3 regions of the Bradyrhizobium sp. UBA2491 genome follow, and region 2 is predicted to be linked to each of the others. Evidence: predicted binding sites of a transcription regulator. Region 2 holds the regulator's gene; each other region holds the start of a gene.
The links. Region 2 encodes LexA, which represses DNA repair genes until DNA is damaged. Its sites were predicted from a motif close to TGTTCNNNNTGTGTTCNG; they were not measured.
Positions count from the first base shown of each region.

Region 1: a site for LexA is predicted at 3,560-3,577, ahead of B2W55_RS32035 (ribonuclease T2 family protein). Genes of this name have one in related genera too.
Region 3: a site for LexA is predicted at 4,688-4,705, ahead of B2W55_RS29060 (ATP-dependent Clp protease adaptor ClpS). Genes of this name have one in related genera too.

Region 1 is NZ_DDOP01000096.1:6,955-13,930, forward strand. Features, by position in the region: gene uvrC (excinuclease ABC subunit UvrC) at 1-172, opposite strand, end outside; gene B2W55_RS32020 (outer membrane protein) at 437-1,060, shown strand; gene B2W55_RS32025 (cold-shock protein) at 1,332-1,544, opposite strand; gene B2W55_RS32030 (23S rRNA (adenine(2030)-N(6))-methyltransferase RlmJ) at 1,805-2,665, opposite strand; gene B2W55_RS32035 (ribonuclease T2 family protein) at 2,830-3,468, opposite strand; gene B2W55_RS32040 (hypothetical protein) at 3,630-4,106, opposite strand; gene B2W55_RS32045 (hypothetical protein) at 4,273-4,572, shown strand; gene B2W55_RS32050 (DUF3617 domain-containing protein) at 4,616-5,146, shown strand; gene B2W55_RS32055 (TonB-dependent siderophore receptor) at 5,692-6,976, shown strand, end outside.
Region 2 is NZ_DDOP01000066.1:66,726-73,701, forward strand. Features, by position in the region: gene B2W55_RS22080 (HAD family hydrolase) at 353-994, shown strand; gene glp (gephyrin-like molybdotransferase Glp) at 1,086-2,297, shown strand; gene lexA (transcriptional repressor LexA) at 2,542-3,246, shown strand; gene B2W55_RS22095 (hypothetical protein) at 3,520-3,948, shown strand; gene B2W55_RS22100 (hypothetical protein) at 4,125-4,352, shown strand; gene B2W55_RS22105 (ComEC/Rec2 family competence protein) at 4,349-6,631, opposite strand; gene B2W55_RS22110 (YybH family protein) at 6,756-6,976, opposite strand, start outside.
Region 3 is NZ_DDOP01000081.1:218,158-225,133, forward strand. Features, by position in the region: gene B2W55_RS29045 (tetratricopeptide repeat protein) at 1-1,556, shown strand, start outside; gene B2W55_RS29050 (hypothetical protein) at 1,703-2,002, shown strand; gene B2W55_RS29055 (hypothetical protein) at 2,041-2,877, shown strand; gene B2W55_RS29060 (ATP-dependent Clp protease adaptor ClpS) at 2,928-4,658, opposite strand; gene B2W55_RS29065 (mechanosensitive ion channel family protein) at 4,983-6,976, shown strand, end outside.

The sequences.
Region 1 (6,976 bases), on a different contig from region 2:
GCAGGCGTGCGTCATCCTCGTCCTCGGCGGCGGAGGTTTCGGGATCGACGTCGCTGGTGTCGAGCGTCAGGTCGGCCCTTGTCAGGTCATCCTGCGGCAGATCGGACTTTGAACCGCGTCGCCCCTTGATCTTGGGGGCCGGCGCCGGACTCTCGGGAGAATCGTGAACCATGGGCCGTAAACTAAGCGCTCGGGCGACCGGTCGCCAGCGTTGGCGGTGTTCAAAAACAACCCCGATTGCAGCAGGTTACTGCCGCTGCACGACCGCCGGAGCGGGCCGGTAACATCTTGTTAAGACTGATGAGCGGGACGGTAACCGGGCTTAACAGCCCTTTAACTTAAAACTCTCGATAAACCTTAGCGAAAAAAGTGGAATTCCGTAACCACGCCGGCCCTGGGCCCGCGGGCTGCGGCAGTTGCGTGGTGGAGAGTACCAATGACCCGGTTTGTTGCGCGTGCGCTCGCATTGATCGTCGCAGGCTGGATGAGCTCGGCCGCGGCGGCCGACCTCAACTACGGATCGCCCTACACCGTCTATCAGCCGCTCAATGCCTATAGCTGGGCCGGCCCCTATCTCGGCGGCAACATCGGTTACGGCTGGGGTTCGGTCGAGAACAATCCGACCAAGCCGTCGGGCTTCGCCGGCGGCGTGCAGGCCGGCTACAATTTCCAGAACGGCTCACCCTGGGTGTTCGGTTTCGAGGCCGATATCCAGGGCACCACCGCGGATGACCGGTTCGCACCCTGGAAATTCTCCAACCCGTGGTTCGGCACGGTGCGTGGCCGCGCCGGCTATGCGGTCAACAACGTGCTGTTCTATGCGACTGGCGGTCTCGCCTTCGGCGAGCTTCGCGGCGAGACCTTCGGTGTATCAGAGAGCCACACCAACGCCGGCTTCACCGTCGGCGCCGGCGCCGAAATGGGCTTTGCCCCGAACTGGAGCGCCAAGATCGAGTATCTCTACGTCGATCTCGCCAACAGCAACTTCACGATCACCGGCGGTGCGTCGAACGGCTACAGCTTCAGCCTGGTTCGCGCCGGCATCAACTATCACTTCTGAGAACAAGAAAACGTCTGATCTCAACTCCCGGCCGCGCCTCGCGCGGCCGGGTTTTTCTTTGTGCTGACGATCTCGACGTTGCGTGCGGCAGCATGCGCCGCGGCATCCGCCGATCAAATCGGTGGGCCGCACGCTTCGAATATGCGGGCGGCGCAAGTCGCGTCCGCATCATGCAGGTTGGTCGTGCAGCGAGCGCGAGTACGCTCGGCAGTCAACTCACACGCAACGTTTCAATCGGCTTTCATCACGGGCAGCGCAACGCGAGCGCTCATCATGAAACCACCAGGTTGACCGCCTTCGGGCCCTTGCCCTTCTTGTCGGGTTCAACCTCGAAACTAATGCGCTGTCCTTCAGTCAGGTCCTTCAATCCTGCACGCTCGACAGCAGTGATGTGAACGAACACATCGCGGCCGCCATCGTCAGGTTTGATGAAGCCGTAGCCCCGCTCTCCGTTGAAGAACTTGACTGTCCCAGTCATGGCCATCGGGAAACTCCTCCCCCGTATTGCTCCACCGCTACGCGCACGCCGCGTAGCGTTGACCGACATTCGCTTGTCGGAAGCCTGGCCACCTGAACAGGCCGGCGTCACGCCGCCGGTCTGCCTGGATTTTATTTCGGCCTTGTCACTCCGCCGCAACCATTCGCGGAAGCGGAACGTAAAGCCAGTCGTAACAGGATGAGCATAATACGGTTCCGCGCAGATTGCCTATGCTCAAAATCGAACTTTTCAGTGGGTGCTGTCGATCAAGGTTTAGGCGTCTCGAGTCTGAAGCGCGCTGCGCCGCCCTGACCAAGCGGCTTCTCGAGTTCGGGCAGGATGATCTTCAGTTCGCCCGCCAGCGTCCATGGCGGATTCACGATCAAAAGACCGGTGGAAACGAGGCCGGCGTCGGCTTCTTGCGGCGCCACACTGAATTCCAAACGCAAGCACTTGCCGGCGGGCCGGCTGCTTGCTGCTGCGGCAGCCACGCTGCGCGCGAGCTCGTCGGTGGCTCTCCGGGATTTTACGGGGTACCACAAGAGATAGGCACCGGTCGGCCACTTCGCGTACGCTTCGGCGAACGCACGGGCCAGCCGCTCGAACTCGTCCTTTGCCTCGAACGGCGGATCGATCAGCACCAGGCCACGCCGCTCGTTCGGCGGCACGAATGCGGGCAGCGCCGTCCAGCCGTCGAGATAGACGACGCGTGCCTGCGCATCGCGCCGCAATGCGTCGATCAATTGCTTGCGCGCGGTCGGTTCGATCTCGCAGGCGGTGAGGCGGTCTTGCGGACGCAGCAGCGCGCGCGCGATCAGCGGTGAGCCGGGATAAGCTTTCAGTTCGCCGCGCGGATTGAATGCCCTGACGATGTCGAGATAGGGCGCGATCAATGGCAGCGCCTGGTCGGAGAGCCGCGCCTGCATCAGCCGCGCGATGCCGGTGAGCCATTCGCCGCCGCGCTGCGCTTCGCTCGACGTCAGGTCATAGAGCCCGGCGCCGGCATGGGTGTCGATGACGCGGAACGCGGCCTGCTTGTCCTGTAGATAGGTGAGCATGCGGACCAGCACGATGTGCTTGATGACGTCGGCAAAGTTGCCGGCATGAAAGGCGTGACGGTAGTTCATGCTGTGATCGCGCTGCGCTCCAAAGGGAGTGCATGTTGTACTGCGTGATGCCCGCGCTTGTCCCGGCCATCTACGCGACATCAGCTTGTTTCGTGACGACGTCGATAGCCGGACGGTGCGCACGAAGGCGCGCACCCTTCCGCCCGGCAGCGATGGGGAGGGCTTCAGCCGCCGCGAACCGGCGGCATCACCACCTGATCGCGGCGGCAGGCGCGGCGATCGACTTCCTCGCAGGCGCGGAATTGCAGGTCCTTGCTCATGCAGATCCGCACCTCACTGAGCCGGCCGCTGTTGCAGGTCACCGAGATCGCCGAGTTGCTGAGCCCCGGATTGGCCTTGATGAACGCGGTTTCCAGCTCGTCGGGCGCGATCGTCTTCGGCTCCGACAATTGCAGGAATTCCTCGGGGATCTTCACCGCGGCGCGCGCCTTGCGGATCGCTTCGAAATAGGCGCGTTCGCCGAGGCCGGAGCAGGTGCCGTGCTTGTCCCACTCATTGTAGATCAGCCCGGGCGCGGGCATCAGGTCGAGCATCGAGGTCATGATGTTGCGCGCGAGCCGCGGCGAGGGCCGCTGGCAGTATTCCGGAAAGCCCCGCTCATATTGCGGCCACAGCCCGTGCACCACGAAGGAGTAGGGCCGTCCGCCGCATTGCGCCTGCGTGCCGCGGCCATTGTTGCCACGCTCGCTCGCCGCCTCGCAGAACGAAGGCGACCATGACAGCGACAGCACATAGAAATCGAACTCACCCGGCGCGTTCTGGCGGCGATCCTGGGCCGAGGCACCAGCCGCACCGCACAGCATCAAGGCAGCGGAAATCAGAAATCGGGAAATGGTGACCAACCGAGGCATCAAACGCTCCCCTCACGCGACTGTTCCAAGCCTAGCAGGCATTTGGAACATTACAAGAACAAAAGCCGCCGTCTGGATGGCGGCGGCTTCCGTTTGACCAAGCTGGCCGGAGATCAGGGGCGCGCGGCCCTGCAAGACGGGTTGTACGCCCAGTTGCGGTCGAGCCCGGTCACGCACCATTCGACGCCGTCGGCAAATCCGCTGAAGCCGCCGTCCTCGATGATCGAGTAGTGCACGGTGCGGACCTTGCCGTCGCTCAGCATCACGTCGCCCGCGCAGTAGCGGCGCGGAATGTTGTCGGACTGCCAGGGCCGAAACGCGGTTTCGTGGATCCGGCTGAAGCCGGTGATCACCAGCGGCGAATTCCAGAAGGTGGCTTCCTTCTCATTGAATTGATAGCTGATCGACGGCAGGGCCCGCTCGCACGGTGCCACATTGCCGTCGTAACGCGGTCCCGACAGCCCGAAATTCAATTCGAACGGATTGGCCGCCTGGGCCGTACCGCCGAACGCCAAAAGGCCGAACACAAGTGCGGCACCGACACCGAGGCTTTGGCCGAGTTTATTGCGGGAGTTGAACAGGTTGCGCATGGGAATCCACCCGATTATCCGATGCGGCGGACGGTGCCGTGAAGCCCAGGCAAGGTCAAGTGCAGCGCGGCAACACCTGCGGAGAAGTCCGCCTCTGGCGGCCGGCTCGTTCTTTTCACGGTGGCCGGCGCACTCTATGTTGGGCCTCAGCGAAATGGAGTCTGCGATGCGAAGGAAGTTGGCCGCGTGCCTTGTTGCCGTTTGCGGGATGCTGGCCGTTGGTTCGGCGCGGGCCGATTGGTTGCAGCCGGTGCCGGCGTTCAAGGGCAATGATACCGGCGGTATCATCGCCTACTCACTGGCGACCCAGACCGACGCACGGCAGCTCGCCGTCGATCACTGCGCCTCCTACGGCAAGGTCGCCAAGTTCCTCGCGGTGCAGCGCTATCCGGGCGGCTATGTTTCGTTCGCCTGCCGCTGGGTGCCCTATGGAGCGGCTGAGAGACCGCTGCGCACGCGGTACTGAGGCCGCTCTCAATTCCTCGATCGTCCAGCCGGGAGCTCACCGCATGACCCGACAGCTTGCCTTGTTTGGTTCGGCCATTTGCCTCGTCCTGTCCACCGGCGCCGCAAGCGCCGTCGACCTGCCGATCCGCAAGCCGGGCCTGTGGGAAATGAAAATGCTGCGCACCGGCGGCCCGATGCCGGAAATCACCATGCAGCACTGCACCGACGAGACCACCGACAAGGAAATGAGCGCGGCGGCCTCGCCGATGGCCAAGGAAGTCTGTTCCAAGCACGACGTCCAGAAGACCGCCACCGGCTATGTCAGCGATAGCGTGTGCAGCGTCGCGGGCATGACGGTGCAGGGGCACTCCGAGATCGTCGGCGATTTCAATTCCGCCTATACGGTCAAGAGCACCTCGCACTCCGAGGGCGGCGCGGCCGGGACCCGCGACACCACGATGACCATCGAGGCGAAGTGGCTCGGCGCCTGCAAGAGCGACCAGAAGCCGGGCGACATCATCATGCCCGGCGGCATGAAGATGAACGTCAAGGACATGGAAAAGCTGAAGGGCCTGCTGCCCAAGCAGAAATAGCCGCAGCCCATTCGTCTGCCGCCCGATAGTTGAACACGGCCTCTCCGATGCGGAGAGGCCGTTTTGCTTTTGACCCATCACTGCACGCAGACTGCGATGCGTCACGTCGCAATGACGCGGATTGTCGATGTCGAAGACATCGCGCGCGACCACGTCATGTACGCGAGCGCCGCAAGATGAAATCAACATCATTGCGAGGGCGCATGACACCTGGTGCGAGAGATATGTGAGAGCGAAGACGCGCATCGGCTCATCGCGTTGAAGAGCTTGCTGCGACAACATGTCGGTTTTGAATCGCTCCAATGTCGTGCGTCGCGCGTGCTTCTATCGATTCTATTTTGCGCGTGTGGAGTTTCACTCATCGCGCCGATAGAAGTCCGCCTCGATCGTCGCTCGCTTCATCACGCGCGAGCGGCTCGATCGAAGATCAATCGGGGCATCTGGGGATTTGTTCGGTGGGAATGGGGTCGCGACGCAAGCATGGCTTGCTTGCATCAACGGCTGCGATCAATGCAGCGTTTCTCGGTTCGGTCTTGCTTGTGCCAATGAGCACGAACGTCGCCAGCGCTCAGGCACAGAGCAGCGCCCCGCAAAATAACACGACCGCGCTTCCCGCAGTCACGGTCGAAGATCCCGGCGCCGCCAGGAAGCGCAGTGCCGTCGCTTCAACTCGCCGCGCCAGCGCCTCGCGCGCGGCCGCGGCGAGCCGCCGCGTTGGCGCTGCAACGCCCGCTCAGAGTCAGGCTCCGCGGTCGCAGGGCGCCGGCGGCGCGATCGGCACGACGACCGGCTATGTCGCGACCGGCAGCACGGCGGGCACCAAGACCAACACGGCGCTGATCGAGACGCCGCAGTCGCTTTCCGTGGTCACGCAAAAGGAGCTCAGGGATCGCAACGTTCAGACGCTCAAGGATGCCGTCAATTACACGCCCGGCGTGACGACGACGGCGTTCGGCTATGATCCGCGGTTCGACAGCTTCTACATCCGCGGCTTCGATGCGACCTATACCGGGATCTATCGCGACGGGCTGCGCCAGGGCGGCGGCAACTTCGCCATTCCCAAGATCGAGCCTTGGGGTCTCGACAGCGTGTCGATCCTGCGCGGCCCGGCTTCCGGCCTCTACGGCCTTGGCTCTCCGGGAGGCATCGTCGACGTCACCACCAAGCGGCCGACCATGACGCCGTTCGGCGAGGTGCAGCTTCAGGCCGGCAACTATGATCGTTACCAGGGCAGCTTCGATATCGGTGGGCCGGTGCCCGGCAGCGACCAATTGTACTACCGCCTGACCGGTCTGCTGCGTGACGCAAAGACCTGGTATCCCGGCAATGACGACGATCGCGCCTATATCGCGCCGGCCCTGACCTGGCGGCCGGACGCCGATACGTCCTTCACCATCCTGAGCGAATATCAAACCAGCCGGACCGCCGCGAGCATCGGCAATTTCAACTCGCCCGACGGACAATTGACCAACATCTATTCGAACGACCCGGCGTTCAGCGCGATGGACCAGAAGCAGTATCGGATCGGCTACGCGTTCGAGCACAATGTCGACGACGTGTGGACGGTGCGGCAGAACTTCCGCTTCTACCAGGTCGACGTCGACGCGAAATACACCCAGATCGATTCCATCGACAGCGGCACCAATCTGGCCTCGCGCTCCGCCTGGCGGATCCTCGACAGCTTCAACACCGTCACGCTCGACAATCAGGCCGAGGCCAAGTTCATGCTCGGCGCGATCCGGAACACGGCGCTGTTCGGCGTCGACTACGGTCATTCCTACTACAACGACAAGATCGGTTACGGAGCGGCGCCCGACCTCAATCTGCTGA
Region 2 (6,976 bases):
TACTCCTGTCCGGTCGTCGTGACGAGGGTTGCGTACCCGAGCCAAGAGTGCCGAAGCGACGCATGGCGTGGTGATAGCCGACCGGCGGCTCCCGGGGGTAGATGAGGATGTGTCTATCAGTTATCGCGCTTTGCGATGATCCGCTGCGCAGCGCTACGACAAACCAACCCGATGTCAGAATGACGAGTCCCATCCACGACATCCGCCGCGGCGTATGGGTCCCTGCTTTCGCAGGGACGACGCGTGGAGAGGCGATGGATTCTCCTGCACCGGCCGCGAGACTGGTCGCATACCTGCCGCACAAATCGACCACATTGCCGCCTGCCCGCAATTTTCGTACACGGTTCACGCAATGACATCGCAACTCTCTCCCGATTCCGTCGACGTGCTGCTGTTCGATATCGGCCGCGTCGTGATCAACATCAGCTTCGATCGCGTGATGGCGCATTGGGCGGAGCATGCCGGTTGTGCGCCGGCGGACCTCGCAAGCCGCTTCGTGGTCGACGACAGCTTCAAGCATCACGAGACCGGCCGGATCGACGACGCCGCGTTCTTCGCCAATCTGCGCCAGTCGCTCGGCATTCGCCTCAGCGACGCCCAGTTCCTCGATGGCTGGAATTCGATCTTCACCGGCGCGATGCCGGGGATCGCGCCGCTGCTCACGGCCGCCGCCGCACGGATGCCGCTCTACGCCTTCTCCAACACCAATCCGGCCCATGTCGCGCATTTCTCGGTCGCCTATGCCGATCTGCTCAGCCATTTCCGCACGGTGTTCCTGTCCTCGAGCATCGGCTTCCGGAAACCCGACGCCGAGGCCTATGATCATGTGGTAGAAGCGATCGGCGTGCCGGCGTCGCGGATCCTGTTCTTCGACGATTCGGCCGCCAATATCGAAGGTGCGCGGGCACGCGGCCTTCATGCCGTCCACGTGACATCGACGGATGACGTGGCACGGGCGCTGGGCGCGCTCGGAATTGACAGGTCTGGTGTTTGACCCATTGGAATTGCCCTTGAGAATTGCCTTTGGAAATTGCCTTTGGGATTTCCCTGTGGGAATTGCCCTTGCGAATTGAGGAGCTCCGAGCGTGGCCCTGATGCCGGTTGCCGATGCCCTGTCCGCCATTCTCGCCGGCGCCGAGCCGTTGCCGTCGGAGCTGGTCGCGCTCGATGCCGCCTACCACCGCACGCTGGCGGGTGATCTCGCGGCGCGGCGTACCCAGCCGCCCCAGCCGATGTCGGCGATGGACGGCTATGCCGTGCGCGCCGCCGATGCCGCCGATCTCTCGGCCCGGCTCAAGGTGATCGGCGAAGTCGCCGCCGGCCGGCCGTTCGAGCGCACTGTCGGCGCCGGCGAAGCGGTGCGGATCTTCACCGGCGGGGTGATCCCCGATGGCGCCGACGCCATCGTCATCCAGGAAGACACCGCGGTCGACGGCGACCACATCACGATCACTGAGACTGCCACGGCGGGACGGCACATCCGCCCCGCCGGCGTCGACTTCCGCGAGGGCGACGTGCTGCTCACCGGCGGCAGCCACCTCTCCGACCGCGCGCTCTCGCTTGCGGCCGCCATGAACTATCCGGAACTCGCGGTGCACCGCCGCCCGAAGGTCGCGGTGCTGGCGACCGGCGACGAGCTCGTGATGCCGGGATCGCGGCCCGGTCCCGGCCAGATCGTCTATTCCAATGGCTATGCGCTGCGGGCGCTGGCGCGCGCGGAAGGCGCCGAGACCGTCGATCTCGGGGTTGCCGCCGACACCGTGGAGGCGACCACGGTCGGCATCCGCCGGGCGCGCGAGGCCGGAGCCGACGTCCTGATCACCACCGGCGGCGCCTCAGTCGGCGACCACGACCTGGTCAAGCAGTCGCTCGAAGCCGAGGGCGTCGCGATGGCGTTCTGGCGGATCGCGATGCGGCCGGGCAAGCCGATGATGCACGGCCGGCTCGGCGCGATGCGGGTGATCGGCCTGCCCGGCAATCCGGTGTCGTCCTATGTTTGCGCCTTCCTGTTTCTGGTGCCGTTGATTCGTGCGCTGAGCGGCCGCAAGACCGTTCATCATGTCCGCACGAGCGCGCTGCTCGGCCGCGACCTCGCCGCCAACGACCAGCGCGAGGACTATCTGCGCGCCCGTCTCGAGGAGCGCGCGGACGGCTCGCTGGTCGCCACGCCCGTCATGCAGCAGGACTCGTCGCTGCTCGGGAATCTCGCTGCGGCGCGGGCACTTCTCGTGCGTCCGCCGTTTGCGCCCGCCGCTGCCAAGGGCAGTGAGTGTGAGATCCTGACGCTGCCGGAGTGAGGCTTTCGCGGCTCGCTGGTTGCGTGTTGCCTTGACCCGTTCACCGGAAATTAAGAGGTTGCGGAACACATATCGAACATATAGTGTCCGTTCATGATTTGTTTCGAGTACTGGTGTCTACAAACGGGAGGCCGCCAGGGAGCGCTTGCAGCAAGCACCATGCTCCCGAGGTCAGGCCCGGCCTGCAGGCCCCACTGAAGAGTCTCGGAATCGAACGACGCTATCAACCGGGGGAATACTCGAGATGCTCACGCGCAAACAGTACGAACTTCTGCGTTTCATCAATGAACGTCTGAAAGAGGCCGGCGTGCCGCCCTCCTTCGACGAGATGAAGGATGCGCTCGACCTGCGCTCGAAGTCCGGTATCCACCGCCTCATCACTGCGCTGGAGGAGCGCGGCTTCATCCGCCGCCTGCCCAACCGCGCCCGCGCCATCGAAGTCATCAAGCTGCCCGAACTCTCCGCCGGCGGCGGCAACGGCCGCCGCGGCTTCACCCCGAGCGTCATCGAAGGCACCCTCGGCAAGCGTCCCGCGACCCCGCCGGTCGCCGAGGACGACGGCAACCGCCCGGTGGCGGTCCCGGTGATGGGCCGGATCGCGGCCGGTACGCCGATCGAGGCGCTCCAGACCCGCAGCCACACCATCAGCGTGCCGCCCGACATGCTCGGCACCGGCGAGCATTATGCGCTGGAAGTGCGCGGCGACTCGATGGTCGATGCCGGCATCCTCGACGGCGACATGGCGCTGATCCAGCGCAACGACGTCGCCAACACCGGCGACATCGTGGTGGCACTGATCGACGAGGAGGAAGCCACGCTGAAGCGCTTCCGCCGCCGCGGCGCGTCGATCGCGCTGGAGCCGGCCAACACTGCCTATGAAGTGCGTATCCTGCCGCCGAACCGGGTCCGCATCCAGGGCAAGCTGATCGGGCTGTATCGCAAATACTGAGCGCAAATACGTGTACTGAGCCGCAAATACTTGCGGCGGCGAGGAACGAGCGACACATCGGATCGTTCCTTGGAAGATAGCGCAAGGTGCAGTCTGCCCGATGCGCTCCGATACCTCCCACGCAGCGTCGCGTGTTTGTGATCGGAGCGTTCAACGGCCAGTCGTACAATCGCCTCGAAACGAGCCGACACTCGTTCGCTATCGTCCACTCTGGTAGAGGCCCATGCCTCAAGGAGAGGCACGGGTCGCTACCTCGAAACGAGGAGCCATCCGATGTGTGACTATAGTCTGCACGCCGTGGCATCGCGCCCCGCCATTGTCGGAGAGACGCTGATCACGACGACCTTCCGCGGCACGTCGACCCGCGGTTTTGCTTCGGAGAACGATCCCACTGTGGCGGTCTGCATGCTGCCGGGTACCGAGCTCGCTTTCGCCGAGAACGTTCGCTACGACAGCCGCTGGATCTGGACCAAGACGATGGGCTTCCGGGTCGGCGTGTTCAACGAAGTCGAGCCCGACGTTCCGGATCGACATCATGACGCGGTCGAATTCCCCGACGGGAGCCATGTGCTGGTGACCCAGCTGGTCGAGGGGCAGCGCGTCAGCGTGCTGCAATTGCCGGCGCTGCATCCGGCGGTCGAGCACAAGCCGAAGGCTGTGGAGCGGCGGCCCTCCGCATTCGCGTCGCTGTTTTTGGGTTAAACGCATCGTCGCCGCGGAATGAGCTGTTCGGCGGCGAATGACCAAAGCGATTTCGAGCGACCCCGGACGTCGGGTTCCGGGGCGCGCTGGAAGATTTGCGTCGGCGGGCGCCTTGGCGCATCATCGCGCGCGGAGCATGTGCACCCACGGAGAGTGCACCCAAGGAAAGCCGCGCAGTGGTCGACAAGGTCACATGGCAGAAGGCTGGACGCGTCACGGAACCGGGTCGCTACATGTTCCGGTTCGGCTGGCTGACGGTGACGGCCGACGATTTGAAGGTCTGGGAGCAGTTTCCCGAGGCGACCTTCACACTCGTCAGGAAACCCGACGCCGGCCCCGATTCCGATGAATATCATCTCGGCCTGTTCGAACTGCCGACCGGCCCCTCGCCGGACAACGGCTAATCCTCGCCCTGTAGATCGCCCTCAGCCGGCGTCGCGTCCACGGCGGGCCGTGGCGCGGCGGCAGGCGCGCGCAGCGATGTCTCGCTCTCGCCGTCGCCAGGAACCGCAGGCGACCACGGCCGGTCGACCCCGCCGGGCCTGACCGCGTCGATGGCAAAGCCGTCCTTCGTCCGCCGCAGCACCAGCGCGCCGTGGCGCCGCAGCCGGTCGCCATCGACCACGGCGGCCGCGCAGCCTTGCGGCGCCGGCCGTGCCGTCACGATCAGCACCGCGCGCTCGCAATCGTCGGCCAACGCCTCCGGCCGCATCGCCAGCGCGACGAAGCCGCCGGGCCCCTGGCTCACGCAGCCGCTCGCATCACAGGACACGCCTTCGCCGAGCGAGGCATCGGTGGCGGTCCTCGCATCGGCGTCGGCCGCCAGCCACTCCTTCACCAGGAAGGCATCCTTGGCGCTGTGCATCAGATGCAGCCGCCCGTCGCCGCCGCGTACCGCGACGTTGCGGCCGTCGGCGGAGACCAGCACATCCGGCTGCGGCACCCGCACCGCCCACGCCGAGGCCACCACCAGCAGTACGGCGCCCGACCAGCGCAGTGGCGTGCGCAACAGCCCGAGCAGGATGATGCCGGCGCTGGCCAGGATCATCGGTCCGGTGCCAAACGCCGCCATCCGCCCAACCGCGCCGGGCAGCGCGGCGACCCATTGCGTCACCAGGATCATCCAGTCGATGCCAAATCCCATGATCGCCCAGAATACGCCGTCGAAGCCGAACGGCATGGCGGCGAGCCCGAGCAGGCCGGCCGGCATCACGACCGCCGACACCACCGGCATCGCCGCGAGGTTCGCCAGCAGCCCATAGGGCGTCACGCGATGGAAATGGAACGCGGCGTAGGGCGTGGTCGCGAGCCCCGCCACCAGCGAGGCCAGCATCAGCACCATGAGCTCGCGCCCGCCCCACAGCGCCACCCGCGCGGTCACCGAATGGTCGGGCGAAGCCAGGAGGTTCGGCAGCCCGATCTGCACCAGCGCGACCAGCCCGAGCGTCGCGGCAAACGACATCTGGAAGCTCGGGTGCACCAGCGCCTCCGGCGCGATCGCGAGTACGATCAGCGCCGCCACCGCCAGGGTGCGGAAGGTGATCGCACGGCGGTCGACGATCACGGCGATCAGCACCACCGCGGTCATGAAGAACGACCGCTGCGTCGCGACCTCGGCGCCTGAGAGCAGCAGATAGAATGCCGCGGCGACGAGCGCGGCCGCCGCCGCCCACTTCTTGATCGGATGTGCCGCCGTCAGCGCCGGAAACAGCGCAAGCAACGCCCGCACCGTGAAGAACACCACGCCGGCGACCACGGCCATGTGATAGCCGGAGATCGACAGCACATGGCCGAGCCCCGAGATGAACATCGCATCATTGACCGGCGTCGTGATCGCGTCGCGCCGCCCGGTAAGCAGCGCGGTGGCGATCGCGCGCTGGTCGCCATCGAGCGTGGTGCGGATGCGGGCGTCGATGGCGTCGCGCAGGCCTTGCATGAAGGCAGCGTAGCGCAGCGCGAAGCCGCCGGCCGCGGGCGGCTCCCTGGTCTTGACTGCACCCATCACGAAGCCGGACGCGCCGATGCCCTGGAAATACAGGTCGCGGCCGAAATCATAGGAGCCCGGACGCTGCGGCCCGAGCGGCGGCATCAGTCGCGCCTTCAACTCGACGAAGCTGCCGACCTCGGGCGCCGTGCCCTTCTTCACCGAGAGCCTGACGCGCTCCAATCTGGTGTTGTCGCGCGGGCTCTCCATCGACACCACGCGCAGCACGAAACGGTCGGTCTTCTCCCGGATGTCGCGCGTCTCGACGAACCCGGTCAGCGCCACCGAGAACATCGGGCGCGCCAGCACGGCATGCGCGATCCTCGCCGTCTTCCAGGTCGCCGTCGCAAAGCCTGCGGCGACCGCGGCCAGCAGCACCAGCGCGGCAAACACCCTCCGCCGCCGCAGCAGAACAGCGAGCAGGCCGAGCGCAATCGCGACGATGGCCGCGACCGCCAGCACCGGCTCATGCTCGGCCGCGAAATAGAACGCAATGCCGGTCCCGAACGCCACCGGCACCCAAGGTAGCAGCCGGCCAGCGCCCGCCTCCGCGCGCGCCCATTGCCGCAGCGTCTCGACGAAAGGCCGCCAGGTGCTGGCGGACACCGGGACATAGCCACCGGCCGGCACAGCAGCGCGCGGCGGCCACGTCCCGGCATAGCCGCGTTTGCCGCCCGGGGTGGTGCCCTGCTCCGCCATTCCGCTTGCGATCCCTGCCGGGCGGCAGGCTAGCGGATGCCGCAGTCACCCGACTAGCGGAACGGAACCGAAACACGCAACCGGGGGCTGTGACCTGTGGGGACAGCCGGGCGCTGGCAGGAGCCTAGATCAGCGGTGTCTGCGACGAGACGTGGTGGCAGGCGATCTTCCAATCGCCCTCCTCGCGCGTGATCACCCAGGTGATCTTGACGACGAGCGACGGCGCGTCGCCGTCGAGGAAGAAGGATGCGATGCCCGCCATGTTGACGAGACCGTCGTTGACCCGATCGGTCCTGACATCGCTGAATTGAACGCGCGGCGCGCGCCAGCGCGGCAGGCCGGCAA
Region 3 (6,976 bases), on a different contig from region 2:
TGCTGACCGATCAGGACAAGCTCGATGCCGCCGTCGCGGCCTATCGCAGCGGGCTCGGCACCGAACCCGGCAATGCCGGGCTGCACAGCGGCCTCGGCGCGGCAAGCTATCGCCAGGGCCGGCTGCGGGATGCGATCCAGCATTATCGCCGGGCGATCGCGCTCGATCCGGTCAACCTCGCTCCGCAACGCCTGCTTGCCATGGTGTTGCATGAGGCGGGCGAGCGCGACGAAGCCGTCCGCATCTATCGACAGGTCTCGGCCCGCGACCCGTCAGATCATGTCATCCTCAACAATCTCGGCGCCTGCCTGTTCGAGCTCGGAGAGGTCGATGATGCGATCGCGTGCGCCGAACTCGCGCTGGCGATCAAGCCGGACCATGCGGCCGCGCATACCAATCTCGGGATCATCTTCGAGGCCCAGAACCTGGTCGATGCCGCGGTGGCCGCGCATCGGCGCGCCATCGAGCTCGACCCCGACTTCGCCAAGGGATACGCCAATCTGGCGGTCGCGCTGCGCAATGCCGGCGACATCGACGCGGCGCTGGTGGCCTCGCGCCGGGCCATCACGCTCGATCCGCAGCAGCCGCTCGCGCATTACAACCACGCTCATTTCCTGCTGATGAATGGCGAGTTCGAGGAGGGCTTCGAGGAATACCAGTGGCGCCGCAAGGCCAAGATGCTGAGCGATGGCGATCCCGTGTTCGACGAGCCGGAATGGCAGGGCGAGCCGCTCGCAGGCCGCACGCTGCTGCTGTTCGCCGAATACGGGCTTGGCGACGCCATCAATTTCGTCCGCTACGTGCCGATGCTGGCGGACAGGGGCGGCCGGATCTTGCTGCAAGTGCAGCCGGCGCTGGTGTCGCTGCTGCGCCCGATGCTGCCCGATGTCGCGGTGTTCGCGCGCGGCGAGCCATTGCCGCCGTTCGATCTGCAACTGCCGCTGCTCAGTCTGCCGCGGATCTTCCGCACCACCGTCGAGACCATCCCCGCGGCGATCTGCTATCTGCAAGCGGATGTCGTCAAGCTCGCGCGCTGGCGCGAAGCGCTGAGCGGCGTCTCCGCGCTGAAGGTCGGCGTGGTCTGGAGCGGCAATCCCAGGCACAAGGGCGATCGCCAGCGCTCGCTATCGGCGGACGCCGTGCTGCCGCGGCTGGTGACGCCTGGCGTCCAGCTCTACAGCCTGCAGAAGGAGCCGCGCCCGGACGATGCGCCGGTGCTGCGGCGGCTTGCCGCTGACATCGTCGACCTCGCGCCGACGCTCGGCGATTTCGCCGATACCGCGGCGGCCGTCTGCTCGCTCGATCTCGTCATCGCCGTCGACACCTCGGTGGCGCATCTCGCCGGCGCGCTCGGCCGCCCGGTCTGGATGTTGTGTCCGTACGCGCTCGACTGGCGCTGGCTGCGCGATCGCGCCGACACGCCCTGGTACCCGACCATGCGGCTGTTCCGCCAGGACAAGCCGCAGGCCTGGGACGGCGTGCTGGCGCGGATGTCGGACGAGCTGGCGCGGGTGGCACAAGGTGCGCACAAATTGCTGCTGCCGCCGGCGTCGTAGAGCTCACCGGACACGGGAATGTGGATTTGATGCAACATATGATTGAAAAATTCTAAAGCTGCAACAAAACATATTGAAGCTTCCCCCGCGTGCGCGCCGAATGCGGAAACCGATCATTGCAACGATCGCATCGGCTGGGGGGTCTGATGAAGAAAGCCAAGGCACGGAAGGCCGGCAAGGCAAAGAAGCCGGTCAAGGCAAGTAAGCAGGTCAAGGCAAGGAAGGCCAAGAAAGCAAAGGCCGCAGGGAAGCCGCGAATGACGGCGGCCTTGCCGCAGGCCGCAACGACAAGGGCCGCGGCCGCACATCCGAAGGGGTGCTGCACCATAGCGGCTCCCAGCGTGCCCGATCGCGATATCTCGGGCGTCACCGAAGCCGAATGTAACGCGATTGCCAATGCTCATCCCGGTTCGGTTGCGAACTGGGTCGAAGGCTCTTGCGCCTGAACGATTGACGACCAGAACATTTTTTTTGAGAGATTGCCATGTCACCCGCAAAACCGGGAATGCTTGCCGCTGCCGCTTTGTGTGCCTCGTTCCTCAGCGGATGTGCCGTACCGATCTACGATGTTCCATATGATTCTGCCGGCCAACCGACGGTGAAGTCGATCGTTGATCGCATCCAGTGCGAGATCAAGGAGATGGTTCGCGATGATAGCGACGACGTGGCCGCATTCCATGGACGATTTCTCCTGAACGGAGACTACGATGCCGAGATCTCGCTATCGGTTGAGGTCAATGATACTGGCGGCTTGGCGCCAAACATGAGCTACCTTCATCCGCCGACGTCGTTCACATTCAACGTCAGCGGCACTCTCAGTGGGTCACGCGACCATACCTTCACCGAGAACATTCAGTTGTCGACGCGGGAAATCTATCGCGAATGGAAGAGCGGCACGAATCTCCATGAATGCCCGCCCGCAGATACCAATCTATCGGGAAGGCTGGGCCTCAGCGATTTCGTGGCGATGGCCGCACTGACGCCTCGCCGCGACGACACCATTACGTTAGCGACGCCGGGCGGGGTGTTCGGCGGAACAATCACGTTCGTGATCACGAAGAATCTGAGCGCGATCGGGCCGACCTGGCAACTCGTGAACTTTACCGGACCGGGAGCATTGGGAAGTTTGTCGCAAGTCAACACGGACAAGATCACGGTTGCCTTTGCGCGCGGTCCCAATGCGGGCAAGCCGATGCCAGCGATCGTCAAGCGACCATGGCGGAGGGACATCAGCAATCCCTACGCGCACGAGTTCCTAAACCAACTGCTGACCAGCTCGATCAATACGCAGCTTCAGATTCTGCGCAACAGCCTCCGCTGATCAGGCAGCGGCGGTTGTTGCCCGCGGCGACCATGCGGCCGGGCGCGGCCTCACCCCGCGCTCATCCGCTGTGCTCCGCCGAGCAGCTTCACGTTGAGCCGGCCGCCGTCGAACAGCATCTCGTTCAGCGCGCCGTCGATGTCTTTGGTGGTGATATGCCGGCCGCCGTCGCGGGCGATGCTGGCCTGGGCGATGCGGCGCATCAGCTCCTTGATGAAGGCGGCGCTGACGCCTTCGGTGCGCTGCGCCGCGGCATCGATAACGGACGGTTCGAGCGGCAGGCCACGGCCGTAGAGCCGGATCAGCTTGCAGCGTCCGATTTCGTCGGGCAGCGGCACCTCGATCGCCTGGTCGATGCGGCCGGGCCGGCCGGCCAGCGCGCCTTCCAGCTCTTCCGGCCTGTTGGTGGTCAGCACGAACAGGATGTCGCAGTCCTCTTTCAGGCCGTCCATCTCGTTGAGCAACTTGTTGAGCAGGGATTCCTCGCACGGTCCGCTCATGCCCTTGCGGTCGCGCGCGATCAGGTCGACATCCTCGATCACGACCATGGTCGGTTGCAGTAGCCGCGCAAGGTTCATATAGGCGCCGAGCAGCCCGACCTGCTCGGCGGTGATGATCAGCGTGGTGTGACCGGGCAGGTTGGTGGCGAGATAGCGAATGGTGTGGGTCTTGCCGGTGCCCGGCGGGCCATAGAGCAGGATGCCCTTGCGGGTCGACTGGCCGAGCTTGCGCAGCAGATCGCGGCTCTCGACGAAGTCGAGCACGTTGCGGTCGAGCAGCCGCAAGGTCCGGTCCGGCAGGATTACGTCGTCGCGGGCGACCGTCGGCAGACGATGTACGGTCACGCCGCGCGCGCGACCGCGATAGTCGGCGGCGTCTTCCAGCGACAGGATCTTGCCGCGGTAGGATCGTGCCGTATGCACGGCAGCTTCGAGCTCGGCAAAGGTCTGTTGCACGAGGCTGTTTCCTGCGGAGCCTGCCGGCACCGCGAGCTCGATCCGCAAGCTCGGCTCGCTCTGATAATCACGGTGGTGGCTGAGCAGCACCGCGTAGCGCAGCTGTTCGGTCCGGCACAGCCATAATCCGTTGGTGAGGCATTTCACCGGCTCCGGCTCCCCGACGTCGACGTCGTGATATTGCGGTGGCGCGATTGCAGGTGCGTTGCGGCTGTTCTCCATCAGCGCGGCAAAGGCGAGGGTCTCGTAGCGGTGTTCCTCATGAAGGCCGAAGAAATGAAGCGGCGTGTCGAACAGCCGGTCGATCGCGATCTGAACATCGGCACGCATATGCCCGGGAAACTGCCGCGACCTGGTCAGGATCTGGTTGCGCGGCACGCCGGCAAAATGCCAATCGAGTGCTACGAAGGCGTATCGGAACTCCTCGCCCGGCAGGTTTTCCGAACTGGCCCTGGTGGCGAGCAGGCAGTTGCTGCACAGGCAGACCGTCTTGCGGCCGAGGAAAACGTCCGTGACAGGGTCCAGCGCGCCACAGAGCTCGCATGGCCGGGCCGCATCGGCAGCTGCGCTCGTGATCAGCAAGGAATAGCCGTTGCTGCGGATCAGCTGCTCGGCCGACTCCAGCAATGCCCGGGCCACTGTCGCCGGATAGGGGCCGCATGCAATTCCGCTCAGGGCCTCGATCCGTGCGGTGGCGGCGATCGCCTCTTTCCCGGACTTGCCAAATACCGTCCGCAGCAGGTTCCGGATGAAATCTATCGGTGTCTCGTCGTCGTCATGAATGAACAGCTTGATCGGGCCGCTCTCGGCAAGGACGTCGTGCATCGGATCCTCGAAACGCAATCGGAAACAAAAAGAACAAAATGAGAACATCATGGCCGTCGGCCTGCGTCAAGCGAAAGATTTGCCCACCTCACCCCTGACGTGTGGTGAGCCGGTCGGCCGGCTCGGCAGGGAACGCGGCGCATGTGTAAACGCCGCTCAATGCTTGTGACGATCATGTTGCGGCAAATGCCAAGACATGGCCGCCACAGCGGCAAACTTCCGACACATCATCGGGGCGAAAAGGAGTTATCCGACATGACGCGAGCGCGAGGCAGATTCTCTCCCAGGAATCTTCCGTCGCGCCATTGTTTTTATGAGGCTCTCGTGTCGCACAAACTCCGTTTTGCGATTCTTCTCGTCTTCACCCTGTTGGTCTCTCCGGTGCTCGCGCAACCGGCCGCCAAGCCAGCGCCGCCACAACCAAGTACCAGCGACGCGTTGACGCCGGAGCAGGCCAAGCGCGCGCTCGAAACGTTGCAGGACGACAAGAAGCGCGGCGAGATCATCAACACGCTGCGCGCCATCGCCAAGGCCTCGCCGCAGGCCACGGCTCAGCCGGCGGCTGCGGAGCCCGCGCCCGAGCAGCGTTCGCCGATTCCACTCACCGCGGACAGTCTCGGCGCGCAACTGCTGCTGATGGTATCCGAGCAGGTGACGGAGATGTCGCGCGAGGTCGCGAATGTTGCGCGTACGCTGACGCATTTCCCGGCGTTCTACTACTGGTTCGTTCGCACCGCCAACGATCCCGCTGCCTATGGTTTGCTGATCGATATCGCCTGGAAGCTGGCGCTGGTGTTCGGATGTGCGCTGGCCGCCGAATGGGTGGTGTTTCGCCTGATCAAGCGGCCAGTGGCGTTCCTGGAGCAGCGGCTGCCGCGGACCGCACGGGTGCCGGCGCAGGTGCTGGCGAGTGTCGATCCACCGTCATCGGTCGCCGACGTCACGCCGGAGCCCGAACTGCATCGCCGCCGGCTCAGCCTGGCGCGGGCCTGGCAGTCGGTGATCCGGCTGCCTTTCGTGGTCGGGCGCCTCGTGCTCGAACTGTTGCCGGTCGTGGTTTTCGTCAGCGTCGCCACCGCACTGCTCGGCACCGAGATCGGCGAACAGTCGACCACGCGGCTGGTGATCCTCGCGGTCGTCAATGCCTACGCATTCTCGCGGGCGCTGATCTGCGCGGTGCGGGCACTCGCCGGTCCGTTCGGCCTGTTCCGCGTCCGGGCCGAGACCGCGGCCTATATCGAGATCTGGGCCCGGCGCATCGTCGCGGTCGGCGTATCCGGCATCTGCCTTGCCAATGTCGCGCTGCTGCTCGGGCTGCATCGTGCCGGCTACGCCGCGCTGCTGCGGCTCGTGATGTTGGTCGTGCATTTGTTCGTCGTCGTCATCATCCTGCAATGCCGCCGCCAGGTCGCCGCCGCCATTCGCGCGCCGGCCGATCGCACCGGGCTTGCGGCGCGGACGCGCAACCGCCTCGCGTCGCTCTGGCATGTGCTGGCGATCGCGCTCGATCTCGCGCTGTGGGCGGTGTGGGCGCTCAACATCCGCAACGGCTATTCGCTGCTGCTGCAATATTTCGTCGGCACAGTCGCGGTGCTGCTGGTCACCCGCCTCGTCACCATGGTGGTGCTGAGCCTGATCGACCGCGGCTTCAGCATCAGCCCGGATCTGCTGCAACGTTTCCCGGGGCTGGAGTCGCGTGCCAACCGCTATCTGCCGCTGCTGCGCAAGGTGGTGTCGGCGGTGATCGCGCTGATCGGCTTCGTCGCGCTGCTCGAGGTCTGGGGTGTCGATGCCATCGTCTGGTTCTATGGCGGCCAGATCGGCTCCCGGCTGATCTCGGCGCTGGTGACGGTCGGAATTGCCGCGCTCGCCGCGGTCGTGATCTGGGAGGTCGCCAACGCGTTCATGGACCGGCAGATCGACACGCTGTCGCGCGAAGGGCATTACGCCCGCGCCGCGCGCCTGCGCACCTTCCAGCCGATGCTGCGCACCGCGCTGTTCTGCATCATCGTGGCGGTGGTCGGGCTCACCGCGCTGAGCGAGATCGGCGTCAATGTCGCGCCGCTGCTCGCGGGCGCCGGCATCGTCGGCATCGCGATCGGCTTCGGCTCGCAGAAGCTGGTGCAGGACCTCATCACCGGGCTGTTCCTGCTGCTCGAGAACACCGTGCAGGTCGGCGACACCGTCACGGTGTCCGGCCTTTCGGGCGTGGTCGAGAACGTCTCGATCCGCACCATGCGGCTGCGCGCCGGCGACGGCTCGGTGCACGTCGTGCCGTTCAGCGCGGTGACGACGATCACCAATGCCAGCCGCGGCGC